DNA from 4 places in the Cellulosimicrobium sp. E-16 genome. Region 2 is predicted to be linked to each of the others. Evidence: riboswitches for the same ligand, from Rfam matches in the RefSeq annotation. Region 2 holds a riboswitch; each other region holds the start of a gene.

Region 1 (7,729 bases), 700 kb from region 2:
CCCACGAGCCGCGCGGCACGACGGCGTCGTCCACGGCGACGGCGACGCCTTGCGGCGTCCCGTCGGCGACGTACGCGGGCACGAGCGCCGCGACGAGCTGCTCGAGGTGCACGGGGGCGGCGAGCGGGTACGGCTCGCCGTTGACGAGCGCGGTCGGAGCAGGTGCGGTCACGGGGATCACCTCGGTGTCGTCGTGGAGAAGGCGGCCGACCGGCCGACGTCGAACCCGGGGTTGTTCCCCGGATCCGACGCGAACCGGGGGACAACCCCGGGTTCGGCGAAGCGGTCGGTGCGGGTCGGGGAGAGGGCGGTGGCGGCGTCGGCCGGGAGCGCGGCACCGGTGAGGCCGGCGACGACCGCGTCGGCGGTGAGCGGCGCCAGCAGGATGCCGTTGCGTCCGTGACCCGCCGCGACGTGCAGGCCGGGCACCACGGTCGCCCCGACGAGCGGCAGGTTGTCCGGGGTCGCGGGGCGTGCCCGGGGCGTGACGTCGACGAGCTCGGCCTCGTCGATCCCGGGCAGGAGGGCGCGTGCGTCGCGCAGCAGGGCAAAGACGCCGCCCGCGGTCGCGCGGCGGTCGTCGGGGTTCTCCTCGGTGGTCGCGCCGACGACGACCTCCCGGTGCCCGGCGCGCGGTCCGTCCGGGACCGGGTCGCGCGGCACGACGTACACCGGCCGCCCCTGCACGACCCCGCGCACCACGTGCTCGAGCGCGAGGTCAGGCCCGGCGTCGAGGCGCAGGGTCTGCCCCTTGACCGGCCGCGTCGGCACGACGACGCCCGGAACGTCCGCGAGCAGCGCGCCGGACCTCCAGCCCGCCGCGACGACGACCGCACCCGCCGCGTGGAGCCGGCCCGCGTCGTCGTGCACGCCCACGACCCGCCCGGCCGGGTCGAGCGCGAGCCGCGTCGCCGATGCCCGCACGACGACGGCACGTACCCCGGAACCGGTGGTCCCCGTGAGCGTCCCCGGTCGGGAGCCCGCGCCGGGGACGCCACCGGGCGCGCCGAGCAGCGCTCTCAGCAGCGCGGCGTGCGTCGCGCGCGGGTCGACCGCGTGGTCGGCCGGGGCCCAGGCCGCGCCCGCGACCCGCGGGCCGAGATAGGGCTCGCGCCTGCGGGCGTCGGCCACGGTGAGCTCGCGCGACGCGAGGCCGTGCGCCGCGTGGAGGGCGAGGACGCGCCGGAGCAGCGCGAGGTCGTCGGCGTCGTACGCGAGGGTGAGGGTGCCCGCGGTGCGCAGCCCGACGTCGGCGCCGGTCGCGGCGCGCAGGTCCCCCGCGAAGCCGGGCCACGCCGCGGCGGCCGCGAGGTGCAGGCGGAGTGCGTCGTCCTCGCCGAAGTCGGCCTCCGTGACCGGGGCGAGCATCCCGGCGGCGGCGTGCGTCGCGCCGTCGCCCGGCGACGGGTCCAGCACCGTGACGCTCAGCCCTGCGCGCGCGGCGCGCCACGCGACGGCGAGCCCCACGATCCCGCCGCCCACGACGACGAGGTCGCGCGCGCCGTCGGGCACGGCAGGACCGGGTCCCGGCGGGCGGGCCCCAGGACGGACAGGGGTGTGCATGCGCGCTCCCTTCGCTGGCATGACCCAGATCAGGTTCGACGGTCGGCTCCGACGCCCTCTCAGCCCCGTGCGGGGCTCCCGTGCTGTCGGCCACAGTACCGCCTGCCCGGGACGCGCCGCCGCTAGGCTCCGGCGGGTGAGCACCGAGACCTTCGCCACTCCTCCCGCCACCCCCGCCCCGCCGGCTCCGGACGCCGCACGCGCCCGCCTCGCCGACGCGCGCCTCTACCTGTGCACCGACGCGCGCGAGGAGCGCGGCGACCTCGAGGACTTCCTGCGGGCGGCGCTCGCGGGCGGGGTCGACGCGGTCCAGCTCCGCGACAAGACGCTCGACGTCGCGCGCGAGCTCGAGCTCCAGGAGCTCGTCGCACGGGTCGCGACGGAGCACGGCGCGCTGTGGGCCGTCAACGACCGGGCCGACGTCGCACGGCTGGCCGCCGCGCCCGTGGTGCACATGGGCCAGGGGGACCTTCCCGTCCCCGCGGTGCGCTCCCTGCTCGGCGCCGCGCCGGTGCTCGGCCGGTCCACGCACTCGGCCGACCAGGCGGCCGCCGCCGAGGCCGACCCGGACGTCGACTACTTCTGCGTCGGCCCCCTGTGGGCGACGCCGACGAAGCCGGGGCGCGCCGCCGTCGGGCTCGACCTGCTGCGCGCGGTCGCCGCGACGCGGCCGCGCACCCCGTGGTTCGCCATCGGCGGGATCGACGCGGACCGGCTCGACGCGGTGCTCGACGCCGGGGCGACGCGCGTCGTGGTCGTGCGGGCGATCACGCAGGCGAGCGACCCCGAGGCCGCGGCGCGGGCGCTGCGCGACCGGATCGTCGAGCGCGTCACCGAGCGAGCCACGGAGCGCACCGGCGCCTGAGACGCGGGACGGGACCGCGCCGGGCGGCGACTATCCTGGACCGGTGACGTCACCCGCCACCGCTCCCGACACCCCCACCACCGCCGAGGTCGCCGCGACCCCGCGGCCCGTGCTCGTCGTCGACTTCGGCGCCCAGTACGCGCAGCTCATCGCGCGCCGCGTGCGCGAGGCCAAGGTCTACTCCGAGATCGTGCCGCACACCTTCACGGTCGAGCAGATGCTCGCGAAGGACCCGGTCGCGATCATCCTCTCCGGCGGGCCGTCGTCGGTGTACGCGACCGGCGCCCCGTTCGTGGACCCGGCCCTGTTCGCGGCCGGCGTGCCCGTCATGGGCATCTGCTACGGCTTCCAGGCCATGGCCAAGGCGCTCGGCGGCGAGGTCGCCCAGACGGGCCTGCGCGAGTACGGCGGCACCGAGGTCGAGGTGTGCGCCGCGGGCGTGCTGCTCGACGGCACGCCGGAGAACCAGACCACGTGGATGAGCCACGGCGACGCGGTCCACCGTGCGCCCGAGGGCTTCGAGGTCCTCGCGACGTCGGCGGGCTCGCCCGTCGCGGCGTTCGAGGACACGTCGCGCCGCCTCTATGGCGTGCAGTGGCACCCCGAGGTCAAGCACTCCGCGCACGGCCAGACCGTGCTGGAGCACTTCCTCTACGAGGGCGCGGGGCTCGCCCCGGACTGGACGCCCGGCAACGTCATCACGGACCAGGTCGCGGCGATCCGCGCCCAGGTCGGCGACGCGCGCGTCATCTGCGCGCTCTCCGGTGGCGTCGACTCCGCGGTCGCGGCGGCCCTCGTCCAGCGCGCGGTGGGCGACCAGCTCACGTGCGTGCACGTCGACCACGGGCTCATGCGCGCGGGCGAGGTCGAGCAGATCGAGCGCGACTTCGTCGCGGCGACCGGTGTGAACCTCGTGATCCGCGACGAGAAGGAGCGGTTCCTCACCGCGCTCGCGGGGCACAGCGACCCCGAGACCAAGCGCAAGATCATCGGCCGCGAGTTCATCCGCGTGTTCGAGGACTCCGCGCGCCAGATCGTCGAGGACGCGGGCGAGCACGGGGCCGAGGTGAAGTTCCTCGTCCAGGGCACGCTGTACCCGGACGTCGTCGAGTCCGGCGGCGGCGAGGGCGCGGCGAACATCAAGAGCCACCACAACGTCGGCGGGCTGCCCGACGACCTGCAGTTCTCGCTCGTCGAGCCGCTGCGGACGCTGTTCAAGGACGAGGTCCGGGCCGTCGGCCGCGAGCTCGGGGTGCCCGAGGAGATCGTCGCCCGCCAGCCGTTCCCCGGCCCGGGCCTCGGCATCCGCATCGTCGGCGAGGTCACGGCGGACCGCCTGGAGACGCTGCGCGCCGCGGACGCGATCGCGCGCGAGGAGCTGACCAAGGCGGGGCTGGACAACGAGATCTGGCAGTGCCCCGTCGTGCTGCTCGCCGACGTGCGCTCGGTCGGCGTCCAGGGCGACGGCCGCACCTACGGTCACCCGATCGTGCTGCGCCCCGTCTCGTCCGAGGACGCGATGACGGCCGACTGGACGCGCCTGCCCTACGACGTGCTCTCCGTCATCTCGACGCGCATCACCAACGAGGTGGCAGAGGTCAACCGGGTCGTGCTCGACGTGACGAGCAAGCCCCCGGGCACCATCGAGTGGGAGTGACCCCTAGCGGGACGGACGGGCCCGACGATCCACGGCGATCGTCGCGGCCCGTTCGTATGCTGCCTCCACGTCGGCGAGCACGCGCGGCCAGCCCGCCGACGACGGCACGTCGCGGTTGTGCGCGACGATCCGGTCGAGCAGGCCGTCCTCGGTCGCGAGCCGCACGAGCGCGTCGGTGAGCCCGGCGTCGTCGTCCGCGACGAGCGCGTCGACGCCGTCCGTGAGGCGTTCCGCGACGCCCGACTGCGAGCGGGTGAGGACGGCGAGCCCGGCCGCCTGGCCCTCGAGCGCCGCGATGCCGAACGCCTCCTCGACGGCGGGCGCGGCGAACACGTCGGCGCGCGCGTAGAGCCGCTTGAGCCCCGTCGCGTCGAGGCGGCCGGGGAGCGACACGACCGACCCCAGCCCGTGCTCGGCGACGAAGCGCCGTGCGTCGGCCAGCTCGGGGCCGTCCCCCGCGAGCGTCACGTGGAGCGCGCCCTCGGGGAGGCGTGCGACGGCGTCGCGCACGACCTCGAGGAGCGGCAGCACGCGCTTGCGCGGCGCGAACCGCGTCGCCGCCACGACGTGGACGGCGGCGCCCTCCATGCGCTCGGCGCGCTCGGTGCGCGGCACGCGCCACGCGTCGAGGTCGAGGCCGTTGTGCAGCACCACGACCTCGCCGTGGTCGCCGACGATGCGGCGCAGCGGAGCCGCCGTCAGCTCGCTCACGGCCGACCACAGGACGGGCCAGCGCGACCACCGCACGACGCGGTCGAGCCCGGCGAACGCCCTCTCCGCCCCGCCCCAGACGCTGTGCACCGTGAGCACGGCGGGCAGTCCCGCGCGCACGACGGTGCGCAGGGACGCCTGCGTCGAGGGCGTGAGGACGCCCATGTGGAGGTGCACGACGTCGGGGCGGTCCGCGCGCAGGATCCGCGCCACGTGGTGCGGCGCCCGCGGGTGCACGGGGTAGCCGCCCGGGACGCGCGCGGCGAGGCGGTGGACCGTGACGTCCCCGTCGCGCTCGGCGCTGACGCCGTGCGCGCCCGGGCGGGCGGGGGTCGTGCAGACGACCGCGACGTCGTGCCCGGCAGCCGCCTGCTGCTGCGCGAGGCGCGCGACCTGGGTCTCGATCCCGCCGAGCAGGGGCAGGTAGCAGTCGGTCAGGTGGGTGATGCGCACGGACGGCATCCTCCCATCCCGGCGTGGGCGGGCAGCGGCCGGTCCGATCGCGCACCGGTCCCGCGGCCGGACCGGGGACGCGGCGCGGCGCCCTGAGGTGGGCGTTCGCCGCGCGGTCCGTCGTCGTCGTCGCTACCGTGGGTCCCGTATGGGTGGTTCGACCGCCCTGCGGCGGTCCCGCGCCCGCGGGTCACCGCCCGCGGAGCGGCAGCAGGTGGGTCCTGACGAAGGGGAGAACGCGCCATGTCGAGCACCGTCACCGTCACTCCGGCCAAGGGGGCGCGGGGCATTGGCCTCGTGTCGATCATCGCCGGCATCGTCCTCCTCCTCGCGGGCATCGGCACCTGGATCGTCGTGGCGAACCAGCTGTCCGCCGAGGAGATCACCGTCTCGGACGACGCGTCGTTCCTGGCGGGCCGCCACGTCAACGGGCCGCTCACCGCGTACGCGCAGGCCGAGGTCATCAACAAGCACGCGCTCGAGGCGAGCGGCGGCCAGACGTACGCCGAGCTCGACCAGGACGACCCGACCCGGCAGACCGTCATGACGGCGTCGTTCCTGCGGGCGTCGCTGTTCACGTCCGTCGTCGCGTTCGGGGTGTGCCTGCTCGTCATGGGGCTCGGCGTCCTGTTCATCCTCGTCGGGATCGCCCTCCGGCGGCTCGCGGGCGGCCCCAGCGTCGCGGTCGAGACGCCGGGGGCGTACACGTCGTCGGGCGACCTGTCGGACGCCGGGCGCCACGTCGCGCCCGCGCACGCGGAACCCTCGCCGACGGCTCCGCCCGTCCGTCCGGAGCCGGCACGCCCGGTCGAGGCGCCGGGCCGCACGTCCGCGCTCTCGACGCCCGGTGCCGAGGCCCGCGCGGCCGCGACGCCGGTCGAGCCGACCGGCGCGCCGGGGACGGGCACCCCGTCCGCACCGGGCGTGTCGCCGGCCGCGTCGCCCGACACCACGACGCCCACGACCGGCCCCACGGGCACCCCGCCCGAGCGTCGGGGTGACGAGCCCACCCCCTGACCGTCCCGGCCGTCCGTCCGGACGTCGAGGACCCGTTCCCGCCGGGTCGCACCGGGGAGAGCGTGCGGGGCGGCGTCGCTCGGACACGACGAGGGGCCGTGGCACACGTGCCACGGCCCCTCGCCGTGTCTCGGCCCGCCGTCTCTCGGCCTGCGGTCGCCCACGCGGGGGCCGGACCGGGCTCAGCCTCGCCGGCGCCGGGCCCCCGAGACGATGGACCCGACCACGAGCGTGAGCCCCGCCGCGGCGAGCACGACGATCGTGGCCAGCCCGAGGTCGACCCGCGCGCCGAGCGCGGCGGCGAGGACGACGACGCCGAACGCGACGATGACGAAGCCCCAGACGATCGTGGAGACGCGGGGGCCGCGCCGGACGGGCGACGGGGGTTCGGCGGGAGCCGCGGGCGTCGTGGGCGCCGCCGGCAGGGACGGTCCGGCGGACGGGACCGCGTCGGAGGTCGGGCCGGTCGTCGTCGGGCCACCGGGAGCGGCGAGCGGGTGCGCGGGGGCTGCCGTTCCGGGCACGTCCAGGACGGACGTCTCCCCGTCCCGCGCCGCCCGCGCGCCGGGCAGGGGTTCCGTGGTTCGCGGATCGGGTACCGACGGCCCGGCGAGCGGCTCCGTGGCCGGAGGGTCGGTGGACAGCGGCACCGTCGGGTGGGCGTCCGCCTCCGCGGCGCCGGCCTGCGGGGTGTCGAACAGCTCGTCGCCGAGCGGCCGCGTGTCGTCGTCGCGGCGTGCTGAGTCGTTCATCAGTCCTCCTCGATCGTGATCTGGCCGGCCCCGACCTCGACCCGCAGCACGAGCAGCGGGTCCTCGCCGGACTGGACCTCGTCGTTGTCGAACGTGACCGGCTGCGTGCTGACGCCGCCGATCTCCTGCCGGTCGCCGTCGACGTGCCACCGGGCGTTCCCCGCGAGCACCTGGACCTCCGCGCGGACCGGGACGCCGTCGGGCACGACGACGGTCACGTCCCCGGCGCCGAGCTGGACCGGGACCTCGACGGGAGAGGCGCCCGTCGCGTCGGACAGGTCGAGCCCGGAGAGGTCGATCGTCGGGTCGCCGAACGTGACGCCGAACCCCTCCTCGGCCACGTCCGGGTCGGTGACGCGGTGCGTGCCGTCCGTGACGGTCCGCACCGAGTCGTCGAGGAAGAACGTGAACGGTGCGGACCGCCACGCCGACGCGGGGAGCGCGACGACCAGCAGGAGCACCGCGAGCCACCCGAGGCCGCCGCTCGTCCGCCCGCGCAGGCCGCTCACGACGATCGCGAGACCCGCGAGGATGCCCGACAGGCCGGCCCAGGTGAGGAACACGGGCCACGGCAGCTCGCCCTGGCGCTCGACGACGAGGAGGAGCGCGCCGAGCAGGAGGCTCAGCCCGACCACGATGCCCGTCGTGGTCGCCCCTGGCCCTCGCGGGCGTGGGGGCTTCGGCGGCTGGGGCGCGCGCGGAGGCCTCGGG
Region 2 (7,729 bases):
TCTTCCACCGGGCGGTCGTCGACGCCGCGCACAACGCCGTGCTCGGCGAGCTGTTCGCGACCTTCGTCCCACGCCTGCGTCGCGCGATGGTCGCGATGGTCGACCTCGATCGCGCGGGCGAGACGCACCGGCACGACCAGGACGCGCACGAGGCGATCCTCGACGCGGTGCGCGAGCGCGACGCCGTCCGCGCGTCTGCGGCGGCGCGCGAGCACCTGGCGGCCGTCCACGCGAAGGTCGCCGGGCGCGGCCCCGGCGCGACCGGCGGCGAGCGGTGAGCGCCGAGGTCCTGTCCCTGCGCGGCGTCGACCTGGTGCGGGAGGGACGGGCGATCCTCGACGGCGTCGACCTCGTCGTCCGGGCAGGCGAGCACTGGGCGCTGCTCGGACCGAACGGCGCGGGCAAGAGCACGATCCTCGGGCTCTGCGGGGCGCGCCGCCACCCGACCCGGGGCACGGTCCACGTGCTCGGCGAGCGCCTGGGCCGCGTGGACATCCAGACGTTGCACCGCCGCATCGGCCATGTCGACCCGCGCCACGACCTGCGCTCGCCGCTGACCGTGCTCGAGGTGACCCTGACCGGCCTCACGGGGACCGTCGACTGGCGCCCGCGCTGGCAGCCGACCACGGACGAGGTCGCCCTCGCCCGTGGCCTCGTCGCCGACCTCGGTCTCGCGCACCGCGCGCACGACCCCTGGCCGACGCTCTCCCAGGGCGAGCGCGGGCGGGCGCTCGTGGCGCGCGCCCTCCTGCCCGACCCCGCGCTCCTGCTCGCGCACGGCCGCGTGGTCGCCGCGGGAGCCGCGGCGGACGTGCTCGTCACGGATGACGTCACGCGCTGCTTCGACCACCCGGTGCACGTCGAGCGCCGGTTCGGGCGCTGGCACGCGACGGCCGGGCACGCGCGTCCGCCGCGCCTCGTCGGGGACGACGCGGCCGCCGTCGGGGCGGCGTCCGGCGCCGGTGCTGCCCAGGCGGCGGCCACGGCACCCGCACGACCCTAGGCTGGGGCCATGCACGCGATCGTGGCCCGCGCGGCGGGCGGCCCCGAGGTCCTCGACCACACCGAGCTCCCCGACCCGTCACCGGGTCCCGGGCAGCTCCTCGTCCGGTCCGCCGTGGCGGGCGTGAACTTCATCGACACGTACAAGCGCTCCGGCGTGTACGCGATGGAGTACCCGCACGTCGTCGGCAGCGAGGGCGCGGGTGTGGTCGCCGAGCTGGGCGAGGGCGTCGACGGGTTCGCCGTCGGCGACCGCGTCGTGTGGACCGAGGCGCCGGGATCGTATGCCAGCCTCGTCGTCGTGGACGCCGCCCAGGCGCTCCACGTGCCCGACGCCGTCACGCTCGAGGACGCGACCGCCGTCGCGCTCCAGGGCCTCACCGCGCACTACCTGTGCACGTCGTCCTACCCGGTCCACCCGGGCGACCGCGTCCTCGTGCACGCGGGCGCGGGCGGCGTCGGGCTGCTCCTGACCCAGATGCTCGTGGCGCGGGGCGCGCACGTGATCTCGACCGTGTCGACCCCCGAGAAAGCGGAGCTGTCCCGCGGCGCGGGCGCCGAGCACGCGATCCAGTACACGGCGTTCGCGGACCTCACCGCCGAGCTGCCCGAGGTCGTGCGCGGGCTCACGGGCGGCGAGGGCGTCGCGGCGGTGTACGACTCGGTGGGCAAGGACACGTTCGACGCCTCGCTCGCGTCGTTGCGCCGCCGAGGCACGCTCGTGCTCTACGGCGGCTCCTCAGGTCAGGTCCCGCCGTTCGACCCGCAGCGCCTCAACGCGGGCGGGTCGCTCTTCCTCACGCGCCCCAAGCTCGCCGACCACACGGCGACGCGCGCCGAGCTCGTCGAGCGCGCGACCGAGGTGCTCGGCGCGGTCGCGGGCGGCACGCTGCACGTGCGCGTCGGCGCCACGTTCCCGCTCGCCGGCGCCGCCGACGCGCACCGAGCGCTAGAGGGCCGCGCGACCACGGGCAAGGTTCTCCTCGTCCCCGACGACGCGGCGGGCACCCCGCCCGGCACGGTCGCGGGCGCGGCGTGAGCTGGGACTGGGTTCCCGCGCGGCCGGGCGAGGAGGACGGGTCCGACGGCGGGCCGTCCCCCGCCCTGCGCCGCGCCGTGACCGTCCTCGCCGTCCTGCTCGCCGCGGCGCTCGCCGTGTACTGGGTGACGGTCGGGCTGCGCCAGCAGGCGGACGCGTGCGTCGCCGACCGCCCCGACGGCGTCGCGATCCGTGACGTCGACGCGCGGTGGCGCTGGGTCCCGCCGGGCTACGAGTGCGTCTACGCGACGGCCGAGGAGGACGTGGCCCGCGCCTGACCGACGTGACCGCAGCTCGCGCCCGGCCCGTGGGTCAGCGCGGCACGACCGGCGACGAGGCGTGCAGGTGGTCGACCGGCCCCCGGCCCGTCCCGACGCGCAGCGCCGCCCCGCCGCGCAGCGCGCCGGTGAGCCACTCCTTGGCCTCGCGCGCCGCGTCCTCCCAGCTCTGGCGCTGGGGGCGCAGGGCAGCGAGCGCGGCGGAGAGCGAGCACCCGGTGCCGTGCGTGTGGGGAGTGTCCACGCGCTCCGCGTCGAACGTCGTGACGGTCGGCGCCCTGTCCGGGGACGGACCGACCGGCACGACGAGGGCGTCCGGCGACGTCGCTCCGGTGAGGTGGCCGCCCTTGAGCAGCACGACGGCGCCGCTCGCCGCCGCGTAGGACGCGGCCTGGGCCAGCGCGTCGTCCCACGTCGTCGCGACGTCGCGTCCCGCGAGGACGGCGAGCTCGGGGAGGTTGGGCGTCACGACGTCGGCCCGTGCTGCGAGGTCGCGCACGGCCTGCTCCGCGCCCGGGTCGAGCAGGCGGTGCCCCGACGTGGCGACCATGACGGGGTCGAGCACGACCCAGGGCGGCGGGAGCCCGCCGTCGGACCGGGCCGCGGCGAGCGCGTCGAGCCACGCCCCGATCTCGCGCGCGTTCGCCTCGTCGGCGACCATGCCGATCTTCACGGCGTCGATCTCGACGTCGTCGGACACCGCGTCGAGCTGCTCGCGCAGGAACGCGGGGCCCGGGACGTGCACGGACCGCACGCCGTGCGTGTTCTGCGCGACGAGCGCCGTCGTGACGGCCATGCCGTAGGCGCCGTGCGCGTCGAAGGACTTGAGGTCCGCCTGGATGCCCGCACCCCCGGTCGGGTCGGTCCCGGCGATCGAGAGGACCCGCGGCCGCGAGGGCCGGGCGCCGGTGCCGACGACCGGAGCGGGCGTGCGGCCGGCCGCGAGCCGGAGGGCGCTCTCGCGCCGGGGTGCGGGGTCGTGCTGGGGCAGGGCGAGCGTCATCGCCGGACATCCCTTCGCTGGTACGAGCCAGAGCAGGTTCGACGGGTCTCATCTCAGCCCCTCGTCGGGGCACCCCGTGTCGCTCGTCATGCTACGTCCTGCGTGCCGGACACCCGCGCTCGGTCTCGCGCCGCGCCGGCCTGCGCGCGCGACCCGTCCCGGAGGACGCCTCAGGCCTGGTGGATCGCCTCGCCCGCGATCTCGAGGCCGATCTTCTTGCCCACGAGGAACCCACCGGTCTCGAGGAGCACGTTCCAGACGAGGCCGAAGCTCTCGCGGTCGATCTCGGCGGCGGCGTGGAAGCCGAAGATGTCCCGGCCGTACGGGTCGCGGCGCGCGCCCCCGTACTGCATCGACAGCACCGTCCGGTGGGTGACGCCGCGGACGGTGAGCAGTCCGTTGACGAGGAACCGCCCCGCCTGTGCGGCCCGGGGCTGAACGCGCTCCTGCGCGAGCTCGGCGCGCTCGGGCGAGCGGTTCCGCAGCCGCGCCCACGCGAGGATCTGGTCCTGCTGCTCACCCTGCCAGTCGATCGAGGTGCTGCGGAACTCGATCGTCGGGTAGGCGTCGACGTCGAGGAAGTCGGGGCTGCGCAGGTGCGCGTCGCGCTCCTCGTGGTGGGTCGTGAGGCTCGCCGTCTCGATGCTCGCCGACACGGCCGACGCGATCGGGTCCTCGCCCACCAGGATCGTCGCGCTCGCCCGGGTGAACTCTCCCCGGACGGGCGACACCATCATGTGCATCCCGGTGAACCCGATGCGCTTGTGCGCCTCGTCGAGGGCGTAGGTGCCGGCCTCGGGAACGGTGAGGCCGTTCCACTGCCGGACAGGGCGTGCCGTCGTCATCCGTCGCTCCCAGGCGTCGTCGAGCCGCGACGTCGGTGTCCGCCCGGTACTGGTCAGGTGTCCAGGACAGCATCCCCGATGAGTGGATGAAGTTTCAACTAGGTAACGGGTGATCTCCCCCTCGCTTCTTCTGGCCGCGACCCTCGGAGGACCACCCCGAACGCACGAGCGCCGCCCGACCGGACAGGTCGGGCGGCGCTACGGTCCTGCGACGCGGCAGGTGGCGGCAGGGCGGTCGCCGCGACGTCAGCGAGCCGGGAGCTCTCCCGGCATGGGGTCGTCCGCGCCCCAGCGCGTCACGCGCAACCGGCGCGCGTCGGGGCCCGGCAGCGAGTCCCCGCGGCCCGCGGCCTCGTCCGCCGCGGCACGCAGCGACTCCGGCGTGTCGTGGGTCACGCGGACGAACGCGCCCGAGAACGCGTCGAGCTCGCCCCGGGCGATCGCGACGACCATCTCGACCGTGCGCTCGACCGGGGTCCACTCGGTGCGGCCCTCGTGCATGGCCATCGACGCGGTCATGTCGGTCTGCACCACGCCCGGGGAGACCTCGAACGTGCGCAGCCCGCGCGCATGGCCGGACCGGTGGAGGTTCGCTCCCAGCCGCAGGAGCGCCGTCTTGCTCGCGTTGTACGCGCTCGCGCCGTCCATGTCGTGCGAGCCCGCGCCGCTGTTGAGGTCGACGACGCGGCCCCCGCCGCGCGCGAGCATCCCCGGCACCACGGCGCGCGCGAGGAGGAACGGGCCGCGCACGTTGGTCTCGACGATCGCCCACCACTCGTCGGGGTCGGCTTCCCAGAGCGGCACCTCGGCGTCGACCCGACCCGCGTTGTTGACGAGGAGGTCGACGCCCCCGAGCGCGGACTCCGCCGCGGCGACGGCGGCCGCGACGGCCTCGGCGTCGGTGACGTCCGCCGCCACGACGACCGCACGCCCGGCACCGCTCCCGAGCGTCGCGATCTCCCCGGCCACGCCCGCGAGCCGGTCGGCGTCGCGCGCGAGGAGCGCGACGTCGAGGCCGGCCGCGGCGAGACCGACGGCGATCGCGCGGCCGATGCCGCGCGACGCGCCGGTGACGAGCGCCGTCCGCGCGGGAGCGACGGCCACCGTGCTCTCCGCGCTCACGCCCGCAGCTCCGCGCCGACGCGCTCGCGCGCCACGGTCACGGCACCCTCGCGGACGCGCGCGACGTCGTCGGCGGTGAGCGTGCGGTCCGCGGCGCGCAGCCGCAGCGAGAACGCGAGCGACTTGCGCCCGGCGCCGACCTGCTCGCCGGTGAAGACGTCGAAGAGCGCGACCTCCTCGACCAGGTCGCCGGCACCGTCGACGATCGCGTCGCGCAGCGCCTGCGCGGTCACGTCGGCGTCCACCACGAACGCGAGGTCCTCCTTGGCCGCGGGGAAGCCCGAGACGGGCGTCGCCTGCACCGGCGCGTCGGACGAGCCCGCCACGAGCGCGGTGAGGTCGACCTCGAACGCGACCGCGCGCGCGGGCAGCCCCAGGTTCTCGACGACCTTGGGGTGCAGCTCGCCCGCGTGCCCGACGACGGTCCCGTCCGCGAGCTCGAGGCGCGCGCAGCGTCCCGGGTGGAACGGCGCGCGGGCCGTGTCGGCCACGACGCGCACGTCCGTGCCGACCCGCAGCCCGACGCGCTCGGCGACGAGGCGGGCCGCGCCGAGCGCGTCCGTCCAGTCGGCCGGGCGACCCGGACCCCACCAGCCGGCACGCTCACGGCGCCCGACGAGGACGCCGGCCACGTGGCGCGGCTGCGACGGCAGCGCGGCGTCGATCGCCGCGAGCTCGTCGTCGCTCGGCCGGACCCCGCCCGGCAGCGCGGGCGCGGCGGGCGCGTCGGGCCGCGGGTGCGTGACGAGGCCGATCTCGAAGAGCGCGACGTCGCCCAGCCCCCGACCGACGTTGCGGCGCGTGGTCTCCAGCAGCGTGCTCAGCAGGTCCGCGCGCATCAGCGGGCGGTCGTCGGCGAGCGGGTTGAGCAGGCGCAGCGCACGGCGGCGCGCGTCGTCCGCGGGCAGGCGCAGCGCGTCGAGCTCCGCGGTGCCGACGAACGGGTAGCTCAGCGTCTCGACGAAGCCGTCCTCGGCGAGCGCGCGCGCGACCGACCGACGCACGCGCTGCTCGCGCGTGAGACCCCGGCCCCCGGGAGCGGCGGGCAGGAGGGAGGGGATCTCGTCGTAGCCGACGAGGCGCGCGACCTCCTCCACGAGCTCGGCCGGCTCCGTGAGGTCGGGGCGCCAGGACGGCGGGGTGACCACGAGCACGCCCGTGGCGTCCGCGTCGTCCGCGTCGACCGTGCAGCCGATCGCCCCGAGCGTCCCGACGACCTGCTCGAGCGTGTACGGCACGCCGACGAGGCGCTCGGCCTCGCCGACGGGCAGGCGGATCGGGGTGGGCGTGGTCACGCGGTCGAGGTCGCTGACGGCCGGGTCCGCGGTCCCGCCGCCCAGCTCGACGAGCAGGTCGACGACGCGCTGCGCCGCGACCGCGGGCAGCAGCGGGTCTACCCCGCGCTCGAACCGCTTCGCGGCCTCGCTCGACAGCTTGTGGCGGCGCGACGTGCGCGCGACCGTCACGGGGTCGAAGTGGGCGGCCTCGACGAGCACCGCCGTCGTCTCGGGCCCGACCTCCGACGAGGCGCCGCCCATGACGCCCGCGAGCCCGAGCACGCGCGCGCCGCGCGCGCCGTCGGGGCTGTCGGTGATGAGCAGGTCCTCCGGGTCGAGCGCGCGGTCCACGTCGTCGAGCGTCGTGAGCCGCTCGCCCGGGGCGGCGCGCCGCACTACGACGGGGGCCGCGACCTTCTCGAGGTCGTACGCGTGCAGCGGCTGCCCGAGGTCGAGCATGACGTAGTTCGTCACGTCGACCGCGAGCGAGATCGGCCGCATGCCCGACGCCGTGAGGCGGCGCTGCATCCACGCGGGCGTCTGCGCGGCGGGGTCGATCCCGCGCACGACGCGCGTGACGAAGCGGTCGCACCCGACGACGCCGTGGACCGGCGTCGCGTCGTCGACCTCGACGGGGAAGCCGTCGGGCGTCGCGGCCGGGGGCGGCGCGGGCAGCGAGCCGGGCAGACCGGGGTCGGTGAAGCGCGCACCCGTCGAGTGCGAGTACTCGCGCGCGACGCCGCGGTAGGAGAACGCGTACCCGCGGTCGGGCGTCACGTTGATCTCGAGCACCTCGTCGCCGAGCCCGAGCAGCGCGACCGCGTCCTGCCCCGGGGTCAGGTCCTCGGCCGCGTACCCGAGCCGCGGCAGCACGATGATGCCGTCGTGGTCCTCGCCGAGCCCGAGCTCGCGCTGCGAGCAGATCATGCCGTCGGACACGTGCCCGTACGTCTTGCGGCTCGCGATGGCGAACGGTCCCGGCAGGACGGAGCCCGGCAGCGCGACGACCACGAGGTCGCCCGGGGCGAAGTTGTGCGCGCCGCACACGATGCCGCGCGCACCGCCCGCCGGCAGGTCGGCGGCGTCCACGCCCTTGATCTCGGCGACGTTGTGCTCCGGACCGACGTCGACCAGGCACCAGTTGATCGTCTTGCCGTTCTTCT
Region 3 (7,729 bases), 1.5 Mb from region 2:
CCCGTGCAGCAGGACGACGACGGCGCCCCCCGCGTGCGGGCTCGTCGGCTCCGTGTCGGACCGGACCGCGACGAGGGTGGCCGGTGCGCTCATCGCGCGAGCAGCTCGTCGGTCGTCGTGCCGGGGACGGCCAGCGTCACGCGCGTGCCCCACGGGTCGTGCACGACGACGGAGCGACCGTCGTCGGCGTGCTGCAGCCCGCGGGCGCGCAGGCGGGCGACGAGCGCGTCGAGGTCCTCGCGGCCGGGCACGGTGATCGCGACGTCGCCGAGCCCGAGGCTCGCGGCGCGCGGGCCGGCGCCCGCGCTGTTCCAGACGTTCATCGCGACGTGGTGGTGGTACCCGCCCGCGGACGCGAACAGGGCGCCGCTGTACTCGGTGACGGTGGCCTCGAACCCGACGGCGTCGACGTAGAAGTCGCGCGCGGTCGCGATGTCGCCGACCTGGAGGTGGACGTGCCCGACGCGCCCGGCGAGCGAGGGCCCCGCGTCGACGGCGTCCTGGGAGAGGTTCGCGCGCAGGTAGGCGTTCGGGTCCAGGAACTCGGTCGCCATGACGATCTGCCCGCGCTCGCGCACCCACGTCTCGCGCGGGCGGTCCGTGTACAGCTCGACGCCGTTGCCCTCGGGGTCGGTGAAGTAGAACGCCTCGCTGACGAGGTGGTCGCTCGACCCGACGAACGACCCCCGGCGGTCCTGCGCGGCGCGGTAGACGGTCGCGGCGAGGCTCGCGGCGTCGTCGAACAGGAACGCGGTGTGGAACAGGCCGGCCTGGCGCCGGTCGACGGCGGGCAGCCCGGGCGTGTGCACGAGGCGCAGCATGGGCGTCGTGCCGCGGCCGAGCACGCGGTGCACCTCGGTGCCGCGCGAGCGCTCCTCGAGGGGCGCGAGCGCGAACGCGCCCGTGTAGTAGGACGTCATCTGCTCGAGGTCGCCGACGCGCAGCGTGACGGCGTCCATGCTCGTGGACGGGGACAGGAGGCGGTCGGTCGGCGCGCCCGGGGTGCTCGTGGTCATGTCTGCTCCAACTTGTTGTCGCTACAACTATATTCCCACACCGCGACGGATGCTCCCGACGCGGTGGGTCCTTCCTTGCTAGGGTCGCGACGAACCACGCGGGGCGTCCCGCCCGGGCAGCCGGGCCGAGGGACTGAGACGAGCGGTACGGCCGCCCGGACCCGTCGAACCTGATCTCGCTAGCACGAGCGGAGGAACGTGGGCATGACGACGCCTGCTGCCATCACTGTGAACCCCGTCCGCACGGACGACCCGACCGCGCTCGTCCGGAGGGGGGAGACCGGCTTCACGGTCGACCTCGCCCGCCGGTACGCGCACCTCTTCGACGAGTTCTACGACCACCCGTTCCTCGCCGGGCTGCGCGACGGGTCGGTCGAGCCGGCCGCGGTGCGGCACTACGTCGGCCAGGACCACCAGTACCTCACGGCCTACCTGCGCTGCTACGGGCTCGGCATGGCGCTCGCGCCCGACCGGTCGTGGGCCGCCTACTTCCACGAGAAGGCCGGGTTCCTGATCGACGACGAGGCGCACGCCCACCACGCGATGTGCGACTTCCTCGGCGTGACGTACGAGGAGGCGCAGACGCGCCGCCTCGCCCCGAGCGCGCAGGCCTACGTCGACCACATGCTCGCCGCGGGCCGCGACTCGCTCGGCGTGCTGCTCGCCGCGCTCCTGCCGTGCCCGTGGACCTACATCTGGTCGGCGCGGCGGTTCTGGCTCGCCGAGCGGGCGACGGCGCCCGGCGCGATCGGGGGCGACCACCCGCTCGCGGGCTGGTGGGAGTTCTACGCCGCCGAGCGCACCGAGGGCGTCCTGGACGACCTCCGGGCACGCCTCGACGCGCTCGCCGCCGACGCGGGCGAGGCGGAGCGCGCGCGCATGGAGCGTGCGTTCGAGCTGAGCTGCCGGCACGAGATCCGGTTCTGGCAGATGGCGTGGTCGCTCGAGCGGTGGTGACGCCCCTCCCGGACCGGTGAGCGCCCGACGTCGGGCCTTACGCCAGCAGCAGATCCCCGCCCGGGTGCCTCGGCACCCGGGCGGGAGCGCGGGTAGCGTGACCGCATGGACGCGACGAGCGCGGCGCCGGGCCCGGCGCCGATCGCAGTGCCGAGCAGACCGACGGTGAGCCCCCGTTCCCGGGAGGGCGGCCGGCCGGAGCCGCTCCTGCGCCACGTCATCGGCGGGATCCTCCGGCGGGCGCGGCTCGCGCAGGGTCGCACCCTCGTCGACGTCGCGGCCTCCGCGCGCGTCTCCACCGCCTACCTGTCCGAGGTGGAGCGCGGCCGCAAGGAGGCGTCGTCCGAGGTGCTGGCCGCCGTCTGCGGCGCCCTCGGCCTGCGCCTCGTGGACCTCGTGGCCCGCACGGGGGAGGAGCTGCGCCCCGTCGCCCCGGTGCGCGTGCTCTCGTCCGTGCGGGAGCGCGGCGCGCTCTCCGCGCCGCGCCACCCCGCCCCCGCCGGGGAGCCCGTACGCGACCTCCCGGTCGCGCGGACCACGATCGCGACCACGACGCTCGCGGCGCACCCGACGGCGCGCGCCGCCGACGTCCTGCTCCTCGCGGCCTGAGCCGCGTGACCCCGGGGTCGAGACGCACCCGACGGGTACGTGGTCAGCACCGCGTGTCGTGCCCCGGTGCGGCGGGAGGCGCGCGGCTACCGTCGAGGGATGACGGAGCCGCAGACCGCGCACGGCACGGCAGAGCATACCGCCCCGGCCCTCCAGGAGCTCGTCGACGACGCCGCGTTCCTCTCGCACGAGCACCAGCTCCACCTCGCCGACCACCACGGTGACGACGCGTGGGGCGCCGAGATGGCGGAGGGCACGTTCACCTTCACCGCGGCGGGCGGTGAGACGACGACGTGCCGGCTCCAGTTCCTCGGCACGGCCGCGCCCGGCCCCGGGAGCTGGATGTGGGCGTGGAACAACGTCAACGGCTTCCCCGACGACGTGCTGCGCGCCGCCGAGAAGACCCGCGAGACCGGCCTGCGCGAGGCGACCGAGGCGGAGCTGCCGCTCACCGACGACCTCCCGTACCGCCTCGCGCTCGCGGCCAAGGCCGTCACCGGCTCCTGGACCCACTACAGCGCGCCCGTCGGCGGCGGGACGCGCGCGTGGTTCCTCCTCGACGGCGACGGCCTCACGCTGCCCGCGCCGAGCGTGCTGCGCGTCGTGCGGGTGCTGAGCGAGGGTCTGCTGTCCGTCACGGTCGTCGACCACCGCCGCGCGGTCGCGTCCTACGCGGCCGCACGTGGCCTCGAGACGACGGACGACGACGGCGCGCTGGCGCTCACCCTGCCCGACGGGAGCGTGATCGTCCGGTTCGACGAGCACGGGCGGATCGGCGGCATCGAGGCGACCGCGCGCCGCGCGAGCGAGCCGGTCGACGATCCCGCGTCGAGCCCGACAGACGCCGGCGCGCCCGACGCGGACACCGCCGTCGACCCGGTGGCCCTCGACGTGCCGGGACCGGCGGAGGCTACGTCTGCGACGGAGCCGGGCCCGGCGGAGCCCGCGCCGGAGCCGCGTCGTCGGTCGTGGTTCCGACGACGCGGGTAGGGCCAGCGCGCGCCCCGGGTCAGGCGGCCGCGGCGAGCTTGCGCGAGGTGACGACGGCGTCCGCGACGCCGTACTCGACGGCCTGGCGCGCCGTGAGCACGAGGTCGCGGTCGGTGTCCGCGCGCAGGCGCTCGACGGTCTGTCCCGTGTGGCGGGACAGCACCTCCTCCGTCTCGGACCGGATCCGCAGGATCTCCTCGGCCTGGATCGACAGGTCGGAGATGGTGCCCTCACCCCCGCCCGAGGGCTGGTGCAGCAGCACGCGCGAGTGCTCGAGCACGAACCGCTTGCCCGGCGTCCCCGCCGCGAGCAGCACCGCCGCGGCCGACGCTGCCTGGCCCATGCAGATGGTCGACACGTCGCAGCGGACGAACTGCATCGTGTCGTAGATCGCCATGAGCGCGGTCGCGGAGCCGCCGGGGGAGTTGATGTACAGGCCGATCTCCTGGTCCGGGGCGTCGGACTCCAGGTGGAGGAGCTGGGCCATGACGACGTTCGCGACGCCGTCGTCGATCTCCGTGCCGAGGAAGACGATGCGCTCCGAGAGCAGGCGGGAGAAGACGTCGAACGCGCGCTCCCCGAGCGGGGTCTTCTCGACGACGGTCGGGATCGTGTAGCTCGCCATCACAGGCCCACCTTCCGGGCCGCACGGGCGGGACGGACGTCGTCGACGGACTCGACGATCCGGTCGACCATGCCGTACTCGAGCGCCTGCTGCGCCGTGAACCAGCGGTCCCGGTCGGAGTCGCCCGCGATGGTCTCGACGCTCTGCCCGGTGCTCTCGGCGGTCAGCCGGTGCATGAGGCCCTTGGTGTAGACGAGGTTCTCGGCCTGGATCGCGATGTCGACCGCGGTGCCGCCGATCCCCGCTGAGGGCTGGTGCATCATGATCCGCGCGTGCGGGAGGGCGAACCGCTTGCCCGGCGTGCCCGCGCACAGCAGGAACTGCCCCATGCTCGCGGCAAAGCCCATCGCGACGGTCGAGACGTCGTTGGGGATGAGCCGCATCGTGTCGTAGATGGCCAGCCCGGCGCTCACCGAGCCGCCGGGGGAGTTGATGTACAGCGCGACGTCCGCGCGCGGGTCCTCCGCCGAGAGCAGGAGGAGCTGCGCGGACAGGCGGTTCGCGACGGCGTCGTCCACGGCCGTGCCGAGGACGACGATGCGCTGGTGGAGCAGGCGCGTCGTGAGCTGGTCGTCGAAGGACGACGCCGCCGGGGCGACGGCCTCCGCGTGCGGGGTGCGTGACGTGTGCGTGGTCATGGCACCACCGTGGCCCCGGGGCGGCCCGGGCGGGCGGGTGATCTGCCGTCGGCACATTCGCCGACGGCAGATCACCCGCTACGGCTCTCCGCTACTTGTTGGGCCAGGTGTTCCTCTGGATGTCCACCCCGGCGGGCGCCGGACTCACGGTGATCCAGTTCTGCGGGGCGGGGTAGTAGTTGCCCATGATGCACGGCAGGTCGAACGAGGCGTTCGGCCCGAAGCTACGCGAGTAGCCGCCCGTGATGGCGTGGTCGTAGCCGCCCGCGTTCGTCATGCACTGCACGGTGTACGTCCCGCTCGGGAACGTCGCGTTCGTGTTGAGGCGGTACCGCGTGCAGACGCTGAGGTCGTTGCAGTCGCCCAGTGATCCTGTGGTCGCCGCGGCACCGCGCGACGCCCAGATCCGGGGCGGGTCGGGGCGCGTGTCGGTCGTGAACGTCGCCTGCCCGCTCCACGCGCCGCAGCCGGCCGCGTTGCATGCCCGGGCGATCAGCCGGAAGGTCTGCTCGTAGTCCGACCCGACGTTCACCGTCTGACCGTTGCCCGACGAGCTCTGGCTGCCCGAGAGCTGCCACTCGTAGCGCGAGATCCCGTTGCCGCCGTTCGACGAGGGCGCCGAGATCGAGAACTGGCCGCGGTTCACGCCGGTCCGGGACACGGAGACGCCCGGGGTCCCCGGCTTGTCGTAGGCGTTGATCGACGCCGACGCGGGGCTCGACGTCGAGGTGCCGCCCAGGTTGGTCGCGGTCACGGTGAACGTGTACGAGCCGGGGTTGAGGCCCGTGAAGTCCACCGACGTCCCGGACACCTGCCTGGTCGTGCCGCCCGGCGAGGCCGTCACGGTGTAGGCGGTGATCGGGCTGCCGTTGGCGTCGGCGGCGCCCCACGACACGCGCGGGATGCCGCTGTCCTGGGACGACGACCCGACGTTCTGCACGCTCGGCTTCGGCGGGGCCTCCGGCCGGCCGTAGGGCACGACGGCCGCCGACGCCGAGCTCTGCGCGGTCACGCCGGCCTTGTTCTCGGCCGTCACGGTGAACGTGTAGGACGACTCGTTGTCGAGCCCGGTCGCCTTGTGGCTGAGCCCCGTGAGGGTCAGCGCCGCGCCGTCGGGGGAGCCGTTGCGATACCGCTGGAGGTGGTACGCCTTGATGGCGTCGCCGTTCTCGAACGGCTGCTCCCACGACACGTCGATCGACCCGCCGTTGAGCGGTGAGTCCGCGGCTCGGCTCGCGCTCGGCGTCTTCGGGACGTCCGGCAGGCCGGCGGGGATCTCCTCGGCGGAGTAGTCGCCCCACTCGGACGGGTCGGGCGCGAGGTTCACGGCCTGGACACGCACGCGGTACGCGACGCCGTTCGTGAGTCCCGTCCACACGACCTGGTTGCCGGACAGCGCCTGCATCTGGATCGCCCCGCTCGCCGGCGCGGGAGAGATCTCGAGATTCACGGTCTCGATGGGCGACCGGTCGGTGTAGGCCTTGTTCTCCCACGTGACGGTGAGCGACTTGTCGCCGAACTCGAGCGTGGGCGCGGCGGGCGGGTCGGGCTTCTCGTCGGGGCGCGCCTCGGCGGAGGCCGGGGAGGCGGGTCCGTCGCCGACGGCGTTGGTCGCGAACACGGTGAAGGTGTACTTCACGTTGTTGGTGAGGCCGTCGAGGGTGCAGGTGGTGGTGCCGCAGGCCTTCTCGTAGCCGTTCTGGGAGCGCACGGTGTAGCCGGTGATCTCGGCGCCGTTGTTGTTCGGCGGGTCCCAGGACAGCACGACGGTCTTGGAGCGGACCTCGTCGACCTGCGGGGTGGCCGGTGCCTCGGGCTTGCCGAGCACCTTGAGCTGGACGCGGCCCTCCACGAGGCGGTCCGGGTCCTTGGTCGCGTCCTGCACGCGGTAGACCACGACCATCACGCCGACGAAGCTGTCGTCCGGGGTCACGGTCACGCTGTCGCCGGTGAAGGCGACGTCTCCCGAGCCGGTCTCGACCACCGCGCCCGTCACGACGAGCGGGGTGTCGGGGAAGGGGTTGGAGTCGTTGGCGAGCACGGGGACCGTGGTCGGCTTGCCCTGGTGGGCGTCGTCGACGGTGTCCTGGTTGGCGCGCGCGAGGGGTCGGGTGGAGGCGACGACGGTGAGGGTCGCGGTGCCCTCGACCGGGGGGTGCTCGCCGTCGGTGACGGTGATGGGGACCTGGACGACCGAGCCCTTGGGGACCTCGGGGGTGGCCTGGGCGTGCAGGGTGGTGCCCTCGACGGTGACGGTCAGGCCCTGGGCCTGGCCGGTGGCCTTGAAGGTCAGGGGGTCGCCGTCGGGGTCGGTGGCGAAGCGTGCGAGGTCGATCGACGCCTCCTCGCCCGCCGCGACGTCGAGCGTCGGGGTGGAGAGCTCCGGCGGAAGGTTCTCCGGCGGGATCACGCTGATCGGCAGCGTGAGCAGCGCCGTGTGCCCGTCAGGGTCGTCGGGGCCGGAGCCGTCGGTCACCTCGAAGGTGACGGCGGCCGGACCGACGTAGTCGGCGTTCGACGTGTAGACGATCTCGGTGGTCGAGGGCACCTCGCGGGTCCCCTCGAGCGCGGTGACCTTGTCCTCGGTCGTGAGCCGGGGCGTCTTGCCCTCGACGACGAGCACGTAGTCGGTGATGTCGATCGGCAGCGGCTCACCGCTGACGACCTCCAGCGGGGTGATGCCCGGGCGCAGGGTCGGAGCCTGGTCGGTGAGGCCGGGGACCTTGACGAAGGCCTTGGCGGTGAGGCCGTCGATGTCGGTGGCGGTGTAGGTCACGACCTGGCGGTTCTCGGTGAGGGTGACGACGAGCTCGCCGGTGTCGGTGACGGTGGTGGTGGTCGCGTCGGTGGTGACGGTGAGCTCGGACGCGGCACCGTCGGGGTCCTCGTCGTTG
Region 4 (7,729 bases), 2.0 Mb from region 2:
GGAGCATGACCGCACCGACCGACTGCCCTCCGCTCGCCGGACGCCCCGTCCTCGCGACGGCCGCCGCCCGCCGTGACGGGAACCGCCCGCTCGTCCCCTGGTGGACGTTCGCCGTCGCGTGGCTCGCCGTCGCCGCGCTCACCGTCCTCGCGACCGCCGGGATCGTCGGCCAGGACGACCCGGGGGCGCAGCCCGCGATCGACGTCACCGTCGCGGTGCTGGCCCTCGCGGCCCTCCCCCTCCTGTGGTCGCGGACCCCGCGCAACGCCCCCGTGCTCGGCGCTCTGGTCCTCGCGTCGCTCTCCGCGTACTCCGGCGCGGCGACCCCCGCCTCGACCGTCGCGACCCTCCAGATCGCGCGCTGGTACCCGGCGCGCACGGCAGTCCCCGTCGCGGTCGCCGGTCTTCTGGGCCACGCCGTGCAGGCGCTGTGGCGGCCGCAGGCGCTGCCGCTCGGCTGGTGGCTCCTGTGCGACCTCGCGGTGCACGCGGCCCTGCTCGGCTGGGGCATGTACTGGCAGGCGCGGGCCCAGCTGATGTGGTCGCTGCGCGACCGCGCCCGGCGCGCCGAGCGCGAGCAGGAGCGTCGCGTCGCCGAGGCACGGGTCGCGGAGCGCACGCGGATCGCCCGCGAGATGCACGACACCCTCGCCCACCGGCTCTCGCTTCTCGCCGCGACGGCCGGCGCGCTCGAGTACCGCCCCGACGCCGACCCGGCGCAGCTCGCCCGCGCCGCGGGCCTGGTCCGGGCCGGGGTGAGCTCGGCGCTCGGTGACCTGCGCGACGTCGTGCGGGTGCTGCGCGCCGACCCCGAGGACGTCGAGGGCGCCCCCGCACCCCAGCCGACGCTCGACGACCTCGACCGCCTCGTCGCCGAGGCGCGCGAGGCGGGCGGCGACGTCACCTACGAGCGGTCGGGCTCGGCGGACGTGCCACGGACCGTCGAGGTCGCGGCCTTCCGCGTCGCGCAGGAGGGGCTGACGAACGCCCGCCGGCACGCACCCGGCAGCCCCGTCGTCCTGCGGGTCGCCGCCCGGACCGGCGAGGTGCGCGTCACGGTGTCCGACGGCGGTCCGCGCCTCGTCGCGGTCGGCGGCACCGTGGCCGAGGCCGCCGGCGAGGGGACGGGCACCGGTCTCGTCGGGCTGCGCGAGCGCGTCGACCTGCTCGGCGGCACCCTCGACGCCGGGGAGCAGGGCGAGGGATACGTGCTCGACGTCCGGCTACCGTGGGACGCGTGAGCGAGCAGGGTGGACGCGGGGGCGGCACGCGCGTGAACGAGCAGCACGACGACGGTGCGGCATCGCGCGACGCGCCGCGGACCCGGCTCGTGATCGTCGACGACGACGCGCTCGTCCGCGCGGGCCTGCGGCTCATGCTCGACGGCGCGCACGGCATCGAGGTGGTCGGCGAGGCCGCGGACGGGGCCGAGGTCTCGGCCGTGCTCGACGCGCACCCGACCGACGTCGTGCTCATGGACCTGCGCATGCCACGGGTCGACGGGATCGAGGCCACGCGGCGCGTGCGCTCGCGGTCGGGAGCGCCGGCCGTCGTCGTGCTCACGACGTTCGACAGCGACGAGGAGGTCGTCGGGGCCCTGCACGCCGGGGCGTCCGGCTACCTGCTGAAGGACATGCCGCCCGAGCGGATCGTGGCGGCCGTGCTCGCGGCGGCCGCGGGCGAGCCGGTGCTGTCACCGGGGATCGCGCGGCGTCTCATGACGTCGGTCGCGGACGCGGGCGGCGCGCGCGACCGCGCGCGGGCGGCGCTCGGCGCGCTCACCGGACGCGAGCGGGACGTCGCCGTCGAGCTCGGCCGGGGCGCGGCGAACGCCGAGATCGCGGCAGCCCTGTTCCTCAGCGTCCCGACGGTCAAGGCCCACGTGTCGAACGTGCTGCTCAAGCTCGGCCTGGAGAACCGGACGCAGGTCGCGCTGCTCGTCCACGCCGCCGGCCTGGACTGACCGTCAGTCGCCCGGCCACTCCCCGGTCCAGCGCTCGAACGCGCGGGCCCCGCCGCGGTCGATGAGCGCCTTCACCGCGGCGAAGATCGCGCCCTGGATCAGCGCCGCGACGAGGATCTCACGCAGCGAGTACTCGGACTCGAGCGGCTTGGGCGCGTCGGAGCGGTGCCCCGGGGTCACGCGCTTGTAGACCTGCTTGAACACCTGGCCCGCGACGAGCCCGCCCACGATCGAGCTGGCGAGCCCCACGGGGCGGTAGAGGATCTTCGCGGCCTTGCCGCCGGTCTTCTCCGGGGGATGCGTCCCCGCCGTCACGTCGTCGGTCATCCTTCGACGCTAGGTCGAGTGCGCGTCTCTCGCCCGTCGCACGACCGCGAGCGCCGTCCTGGGGGGCGTCAGCCCGGGACGACGGCGCACCCCGCAGGGTCGACCACGACCCGCACGCGGTCGCCCGGCCCCGGACCCGCCGCGTCGTCTCCGACCGCTCCACCCGCGAGCGCCACGAGCCGGGTGGGCGCGCCGTCGTCGGCCCCGGGGAGGTCGACGTCGACCGTGACCTCGACCGCGCCGCGGCGGAAGACGCTGCCGACGACCGTCGCGTCCCACGCGGCGTCCGCCGGGACGTCCCCAGCCGTGGCGAGGCGCAGCCCGCGCGGGCCGACCGCGAGCACGCTCCCGGCGGCGCGCGGGACGAACGCCTGGTAGCCGAGGAACTCGGCGACCCGGCGCGAGGTCGGCGCACGCCACAGGTCCTCCGGCGGCGCGAACTGCAGGAGCCGGCCGGCGTCCATGACGGCCACACGGTCGGCGACGGTGAACGCCTCGTCGTGGTCGTGGGTGACGAAGACGGCCGTCGTCCCGGTGGCGCGCAGCGCCTCGCGCAGGTCGAGCGCGAGGCGCTCGCGCAGCCCGCGGTCGAGCGCGGACAGCGGCTCGTCGAGCAGGAGCAGCCGGGGCCGCGGCGCGAGCGACCGCGCGAGCGCGACCCGCTGGCGCTCTCCCCCGCTGAGCGTCGCGACCGCACGGCGCTCGTACCCGGCGAGCCCGACGACGTCGAGCAGCTCGGCCACGCGCGCGTCGCGCTCGGCGCGGGGCAGGCCCGCGATCCCGTAGGCGACGTTCCCCGCGACGTCGCGGTGCGGGAAGAGCTGCCCCTCCTGGAACATCAGACCGAACCCGCGCCGGTGCACGGGGACGCCCGCGAGGTCGCGGCCGTCCCACGCCACGGAGCCTGCCGCGACGGGCTCGAGCCCCGCGACCGCGCGCAGCAGGCTCGACTTGCCGCACCCGCTCGGCCCGAGCAGGGCGAGCACCTCGCCGGGCGCGACGTCGAGCGTGACGCCCGCGACCGCCGTCGTCCCGGGGTCCGTGCGCGTACCCCCGCCGTAGCGCACGACGACGTCGCGCACCGCGAGCACGGCGCCGTCCCTGGGCACCTGGTCGGGCGCGGCGTCGGGGCGCGACGGCTCCGGCGAGCCCGCGCGCGCCGGGGCGGGGTCGGTCTGCACCATCAGAACTCTCCTCCGGGTCGGTCGCCGCGCAACCGCTCGGCGAGCAGCATGACGGTCGCGGTGAGCAGCGCGAGCACGACGCTCGCCGCGAGCGCCATGCCGTAGTTCTCGGCCCCGGGACGCCCGATGAGCCGGAAGATCACGACCGGCAGGGTCGCGCTGTCCGGACGCGCGAGGAACGACGTCGCGCCGAACTCCCCGAGCGAGACGGCGAACGCGAACCCGACCGCGAGGCCGAGCGAGCGGGCGGCGATCGGGCCGTCGACCGTGCGGAACACGCGCCCGGGCGCGGCGCCGAGGGTCGCGGCGGCCTCGCGCAGGCGCGGGTCGATCGCGCGCAGCGTCGGCAGGACCGTCCGCACGACGAGCGGGATCGCGACGACCGCCTGCGCGATCGGCACGAGCAGGCCGGACGTGCGCAGGTCGACGTCGAGGCCGAGCGGCCGGTCGAGCGTGATCAGGAAGCCGAACCCGACCGTCACGGCGGAGACCCCGAGCGGCAGCATGAAGACCGAGTCCAGCACGGAGATCGCCCGCCGACCGCCGCGCGACCGCGGGCGGCGGGACACGACGAGCGCGACGAGCCCGCCGATCACGACGGCGAGCACGGTCGCGAGCGCGGCGGTGCGCAGCGAGTTGCCCATCGCCTCCCAGACGGTGACGGACAGCGCGTTGCGCCCGCCCGTCGTGCCGAGGTTCGCGTAGTTGTCGAGGCCCCACCCGCCGCCGGGGACGCGGAACGAGCGCACGACGAGCGTCCCGAGCGGGAGCCCGACGAGCACGACGACCACGGCCGCGGTGAGCGCCGCGGGCGCGAGGTCGCCGGTCGGGCGGCCGTCGCGCCACAGGCGCAGCGGGTGCGCGGACGACGCCGAGGACGACAGGTTCAGGGCTCGCTCGCGCCGCGCCCGCGTGCGGTTCGCGACCGTGAGCGCCGCCGCGACGACCACGAGCTGCGCGACCGACAGCACGGCCGCGGTGCGCAGGTCGAGGAACTGCGTGGTCTGGATCCAGATCTCCGTCTCGATCGTCCCGTAGCGGATGCCGCCGAGCACGAGCACGACGCCGAACGCCGTCGCGCAGAAGAGGAAGACGATCGACGCGGCGCTCGCGATCGCGGGCGTCAGCGCCGGGAGCGTCACCGTGCGGAACGCGCGCCAGGGCGTCGCGCCGAGCGCCCGCGCCGCCTGCTCGGCGCGCGGGTCGAGGTGCTCCCACAGCCCGCCGACCGTGCGCACCACGACGGAGTAGTTGAAGAACACGAGCGCGACGACGATCGCCGCGAACGTCTCGTCGAGCCCCAGGAACCCGAGCGGGCCGCCCTGCACGAGCAGCGACCGGAAGGCGACGCCGACGACGACGGTCGGGAGCACGAACGGCACCGTGACGAGCGCGCGCACGACCCGCCGCCCGGGGAACCGGCACCGGTACAGGACGTACGCGCCCGGCACGCCGAGGAGCACCGAGAACGCCGTGCCGAGCACGGCCTGCCACAGCGTCAGCCCGAGGATGCGCCACGTCCGCGGCTGCGAGAACACCTCCGCGAACCCGGACAGGTCCAGGCCGCCGTCGTCCCCGACGAACCCGCGCGCCACGAGCGTGACGACCGGCCACGCGAAGAACACCCCGAGGAACGCGAGCGGCACCGCCGCCGCCAGACCCCACAGCACCGCGCGTCCGACGCCGCCCCGCCAGACCGCCCGGTCCCTCACCACGGCTCTCCCTCGCGCGACCACGGCTCTACCTCGCGAGGTCGAGCCGTGGTCGCTCGTGGACCGGGCGTCAGTCGACGACCGTCGCCGTCCATGCCTTGATCCACTCGTCGCGGTGCGCCGAGACGTCGGCGGGCGCGACCTCGAAGGGCTCGTCGGCGAGCGGCGCGAACTCGGCCCAGCCGTCGGGGAGCGCGACGGAGTCGTCGGCGGGGTACATGTACATCTGCCCCGGCACGTCGGCCTGGAACGCCTCGCTCACGAGGAAGTCCACGAGCTGCTGCGCGCCCTCGGGGTTCTTCGCGTTCGCGAGCACGCCCGCGTACTCGACCTGGCGGAAGCACGTGTCGAGCAGGGCCCCGGTCGTGGACGCGGAGCCGTCCTCGGTGAGCGTGAACGCGGGCGACGTCGAGTACGACAGCACGATCGGGCGCGGTCCGGCGCCCTCGGAGCCGGAGAAGTCGACGTAGTACGCGTCCGACCACCCGTCGACGACCTTCACGCCGTTGGCGCGCAGGTCGGCCCAGTAGTCCTCCCAGCCGTCCTCGCCGAACGCGCCGACGGTCGCGAGGAGGAACGCGAGACCGGGCGACGACGTCGCCGGGTTGGTCACGACGAGGAGGTCCTCGTACTCCGGCTTCGCGAGGTCCTCGAGCGAGACGGGCTCGGGGATCCCGGCGTCGGCGAACCACGCGTGGTCGACGTTGATGCAGACGTCGCCGAGGTCGACCGGAGTGAGCTCACCTCCGTCGCCCACCGCGTACCGCGCGGCCGAGTTGGAGAGGCCGTCCGGCGTGTACGGGTCGAGCACGCCCTCGTCGATCGCGCGCGACGCGAACGTGTTGTCGATCCCGAACACGACGTCGCCCAGCGGCGAGTCCTTGGTGAGGATGAGCTGGTTGACGAGCGCGCCGCCGTCGCCGGGCGCGACCTGCTCGACCGTGAGGCCGCTCTCCTCCTCGAACGCGGCGAGCACCTCGTCGCTCACGGCGAAGGAGTCGTGGGTGACCAGGGTGACCGTGCCCCCGGTGCCCGACGACGCGTCGTCGCCGCCGCTGCACGCGGCGAGCGCGAGGAGGGCGAGGGTCGTGCCCGCGCCGGTGACGAGGGACCGGGCCCGGCGGGTGCGGGCGGTCGTGCGCTGCATGTGTCCTCCCAGGACGTTCAGGAGGGGTCCACCGGCCCGCGCGACCCGCGCTGCGGCGAGCGCGGGCGACCGCACGAGCAGGTGATCGAGATTCCCGACTTCCTCCACCGGTGCTAACCGGATCAGGTTCGAGGGTCTGCGGTGGTCCGCACTCTCAGCTCCTCCAGGAGCTCCCCTGTCGTTCTCCTCGAGCCTACACCGGGAGAACGGCCCTGAGAGCAGCTCCGGCGCGGCGTCCGCGACAGCCGTCGCGGTCGTCAGACTCGGTACGACGGTGCCTCCCTCCTCGCGCAGAATGTCGATCAGACGTGGCGCAAAAGGTAGACTTTGAGCAGCGTAAAACATAGATTCTACGCTGTGAACAGGTATCTTGACCGCATCGCCGATCGCGAGCTCCGCGAGCGCATGGCCGCCATCGGCGCCGTCCTCATCGAAGGCCCCAAGGCGTGCGGCAAGACGGCGACCGCGTCGCAGGTCGCGTCCTCGTCGATCCGGCTCGACGAGGACGCGAACGCACGGTCCGCCGTCGAGCTCAACCCCGACGCGCTGTTCAGCGGACCGACGCCCATCCTGTTCGACGAGTGGCAGGTCGCGCCTGAGCTCTGGAACCGGGTACGTCGGCGCGTCGACGATCTCGGCGAGCGAGGGTTGTACGTCCTCACGGGATCGGCAACCCCCCGCGACGACTCGACGCGGCACTCTGGTGCAGGTCGCATCGGGGTGCTGCGCATGCGCCCGATGAGCCTCTTCGAGTCTCGGCACTCTCACGGCGAGGTGTCGTTGCAGGCACTGTTCGACGGCAACTCCCCTGTGTCGAAGGACTCCGGCCTGTCGGTGCCCGATCTCATGGAACGGATCGTCGTCGGGGGCTGGCCGAGCCTCCTGGGGGCGGCGGAAGCCGAGGCCAGGACGTGGCTCGCCGACTACCTGCGCAACGTCGTCGAGGTGGACGTTCCGGCGCTCGGCACACGCCGCAACCCGCGCGGAGTCCGGCGGCTGCTCACCTCGCTCGGTCGATCGGTGGCGCAGTCGCCGAAGCTCACCGCGCTCCGTGAGGACATCGGGGCCGACCGCGGCCCGGTCGCGGCCGAGACGTTGCACGCCTATCTGGACGCGCTCGACCGGCTGATGCTCACGGACGACTCCGCATCCTGGCAGCCGCACATGCGTTCACGCCTCCGCCTCCGGACCGCGCCGGTCCGCTACTTCGTCGACCCGTCGCTGGGCACCGCAGCGCTCGGCGTCGGGACCGCCGACCTGCTCGCAGACCTCAATGCAGCCGGCTACCACTTCGAAGCCATGGTCGTGCGCGACCTGCGCGTCTATGCCCAGGCGCTCGGTGGCGAGATCAGCTCGTGGCGCGACGAGAAGGGGAACGAGGTGGACGCTGTGGTCA

Evidence for each region. Region 2 has a riboswitch for thiamine pyrophosphate ahead of thiD (bifunctional hydroxymethylpyrimidine kinase/phosphomethylpyrimidine kinase). Riboswitches for the same ligand answer to the same signal wherever they lie in the genome.
Region 1: it holds a riboswitch for thiamine pyrophosphate, as region 2 does, so the genes downstream of both, ACN9MS_RS05960 (FAD-dependent oxidoreductase) here and thiD (bifunctional hydroxymethylpyrimidine kinase/phosphomethylpyrimidine kinase) in region 2, are expected to answer to the same signal.
Region 3: it holds a riboswitch for thiamine pyrophosphate, as region 2 does, so the genes downstream of both, tenA (thiaminase II) here and thiD (bifunctional hydroxymethylpyrimidine kinase/phosphomethylpyrimidine kinase) in region 2, are expected to answer to the same signal.
Region 4: it holds a riboswitch for thiamine pyrophosphate, as region 2 does, so the genes downstream of both, ACN9MS_RS18075 (thiamine ABC transporter substrate-binding protein) here and thiD (bifunctional hydroxymethylpyrimidine kinase/phosphomethylpyrimidine kinase) in region 2, are expected to answer to the same signal.

The regions. Positions count from the first base shown of each region.
Region 1 covers NZ_CP183974.1:1,357,403-1,365,131, forward strand. The annotation lists gene thiS (sulfur carrier protein ThiS) at 1-172, opposite strand, end outside; gene ACN9MS_RS05960 (FAD-dependent oxidoreductase) at 178-1,563, opposite strand; TPP riboswitch at 1,568-1,647, opposite strand; gene thiE (thiamine phosphate synthase) at 1,700-2,428, shown strand; gene guaA (glutamine-hydrolyzing GMP synthase) at 2,472-4,085, shown strand; gene ACN9MS_RS05975 (glycosyltransferase family 4 protein) at 4,089-5,249, opposite strand; gene ACN9MS_RS05980 (hypothetical protein) at 5,493-6,266, shown strand; gene ACN9MS_RS05985 (hypothetical protein) at 6,449-7,018, opposite strand; gene ACN9MS_RS05990 (PspC domain-containing protein) at 7,018-7,729, opposite strand, start outside.
Region 2 covers NZ_CP183974.1:2,060,020-2,067,748, reverse strand. The annotation lists gene ACN9MS_RS09100 (FadR/GntR family transcriptional regulator) at 1-278, shown strand, start outside; gene ACN9MS_RS09095 (ATP-binding cassette domain-containing protein) at 275-1,003, shown strand; gene ACN9MS_RS09090 (quinone oxidoreductase family protein) at 1,013-2,041, shown strand; gene ACN9MS_RS09085 (hypothetical protein) at 2,038-2,319, shown strand; gene thiD (bifunctional hydroxymethylpyrimidine kinase/phosphomethylpyrimidine kinase) at 2,354-3,322, opposite strand; TPP riboswitch at 3,315-3,409, opposite strand; gene ACN9MS_RS09075 (YceI family protein) at 3,493-4,167, opposite strand; gene ACN9MS_RS09070 (SDR family oxidoreductase) at 4,414-5,289, opposite strand; gene pheT (phenylalanine--tRNA ligase subunit beta) at 5,286-7,729, opposite strand, start outside.
Region 3 covers NZ_CP183974.1:3,547,818-3,555,546, reverse strand. The annotation lists gene ACN9MS_RS15630 (alpha/beta hydrolase) at 1-93, opposite strand, end outside; gene ACN9MS_RS15625 (VOC family protein) at 90-1,016, opposite strand; TPP riboswitch at 1,106-1,230, shown strand; gene tenA (thiaminase II) at 1,221-1,973, shown strand; gene ACN9MS_RS15615 (helix-turn-helix domain-containing protein) at 2,139-2,582, shown strand; gene ACN9MS_RS15610 (DUF6882 domain-containing protein) at 2,682-3,572, shown strand; gene ACN9MS_RS15605 (ClpP family protease) at 3,592-4,197, opposite strand; gene ACN9MS_RS15600 (ClpP family protease) at 4,197-4,835, opposite strand; gene ACN9MS_RS15595 (Ig-like domain-containing protein) at 4,927-7,729, opposite strand, start outside.
Region 4 covers NZ_CP183974.1:4,108,666-4,116,394, forward strand. The annotation lists gene ACN9MS_RS18050 (sensor histidine kinase) at 6-1,241, shown strand; gene ACN9MS_RS18055 (response regulator) at 1,376-1,963, shown strand; gene ACN9MS_RS18060 (DUF4235 domain-containing protein) at 1,967-2,290, opposite strand; gene ACN9MS_RS18065 (ABC transporter ATP-binding protein) at 2,359-3,474, opposite strand; gene ACN9MS_RS18070 (ABC transporter permease) at 3,474-5,189, opposite strand; gene ACN9MS_RS18075 (thiamine ABC transporter substrate-binding protein) at 5,257-6,333, opposite strand; TPP riboswitch at 6,416-6,520, opposite strand; gene ACN9MS_RS18080 (ATP-binding protein) at 6,691-7,729, shown strand, end outside.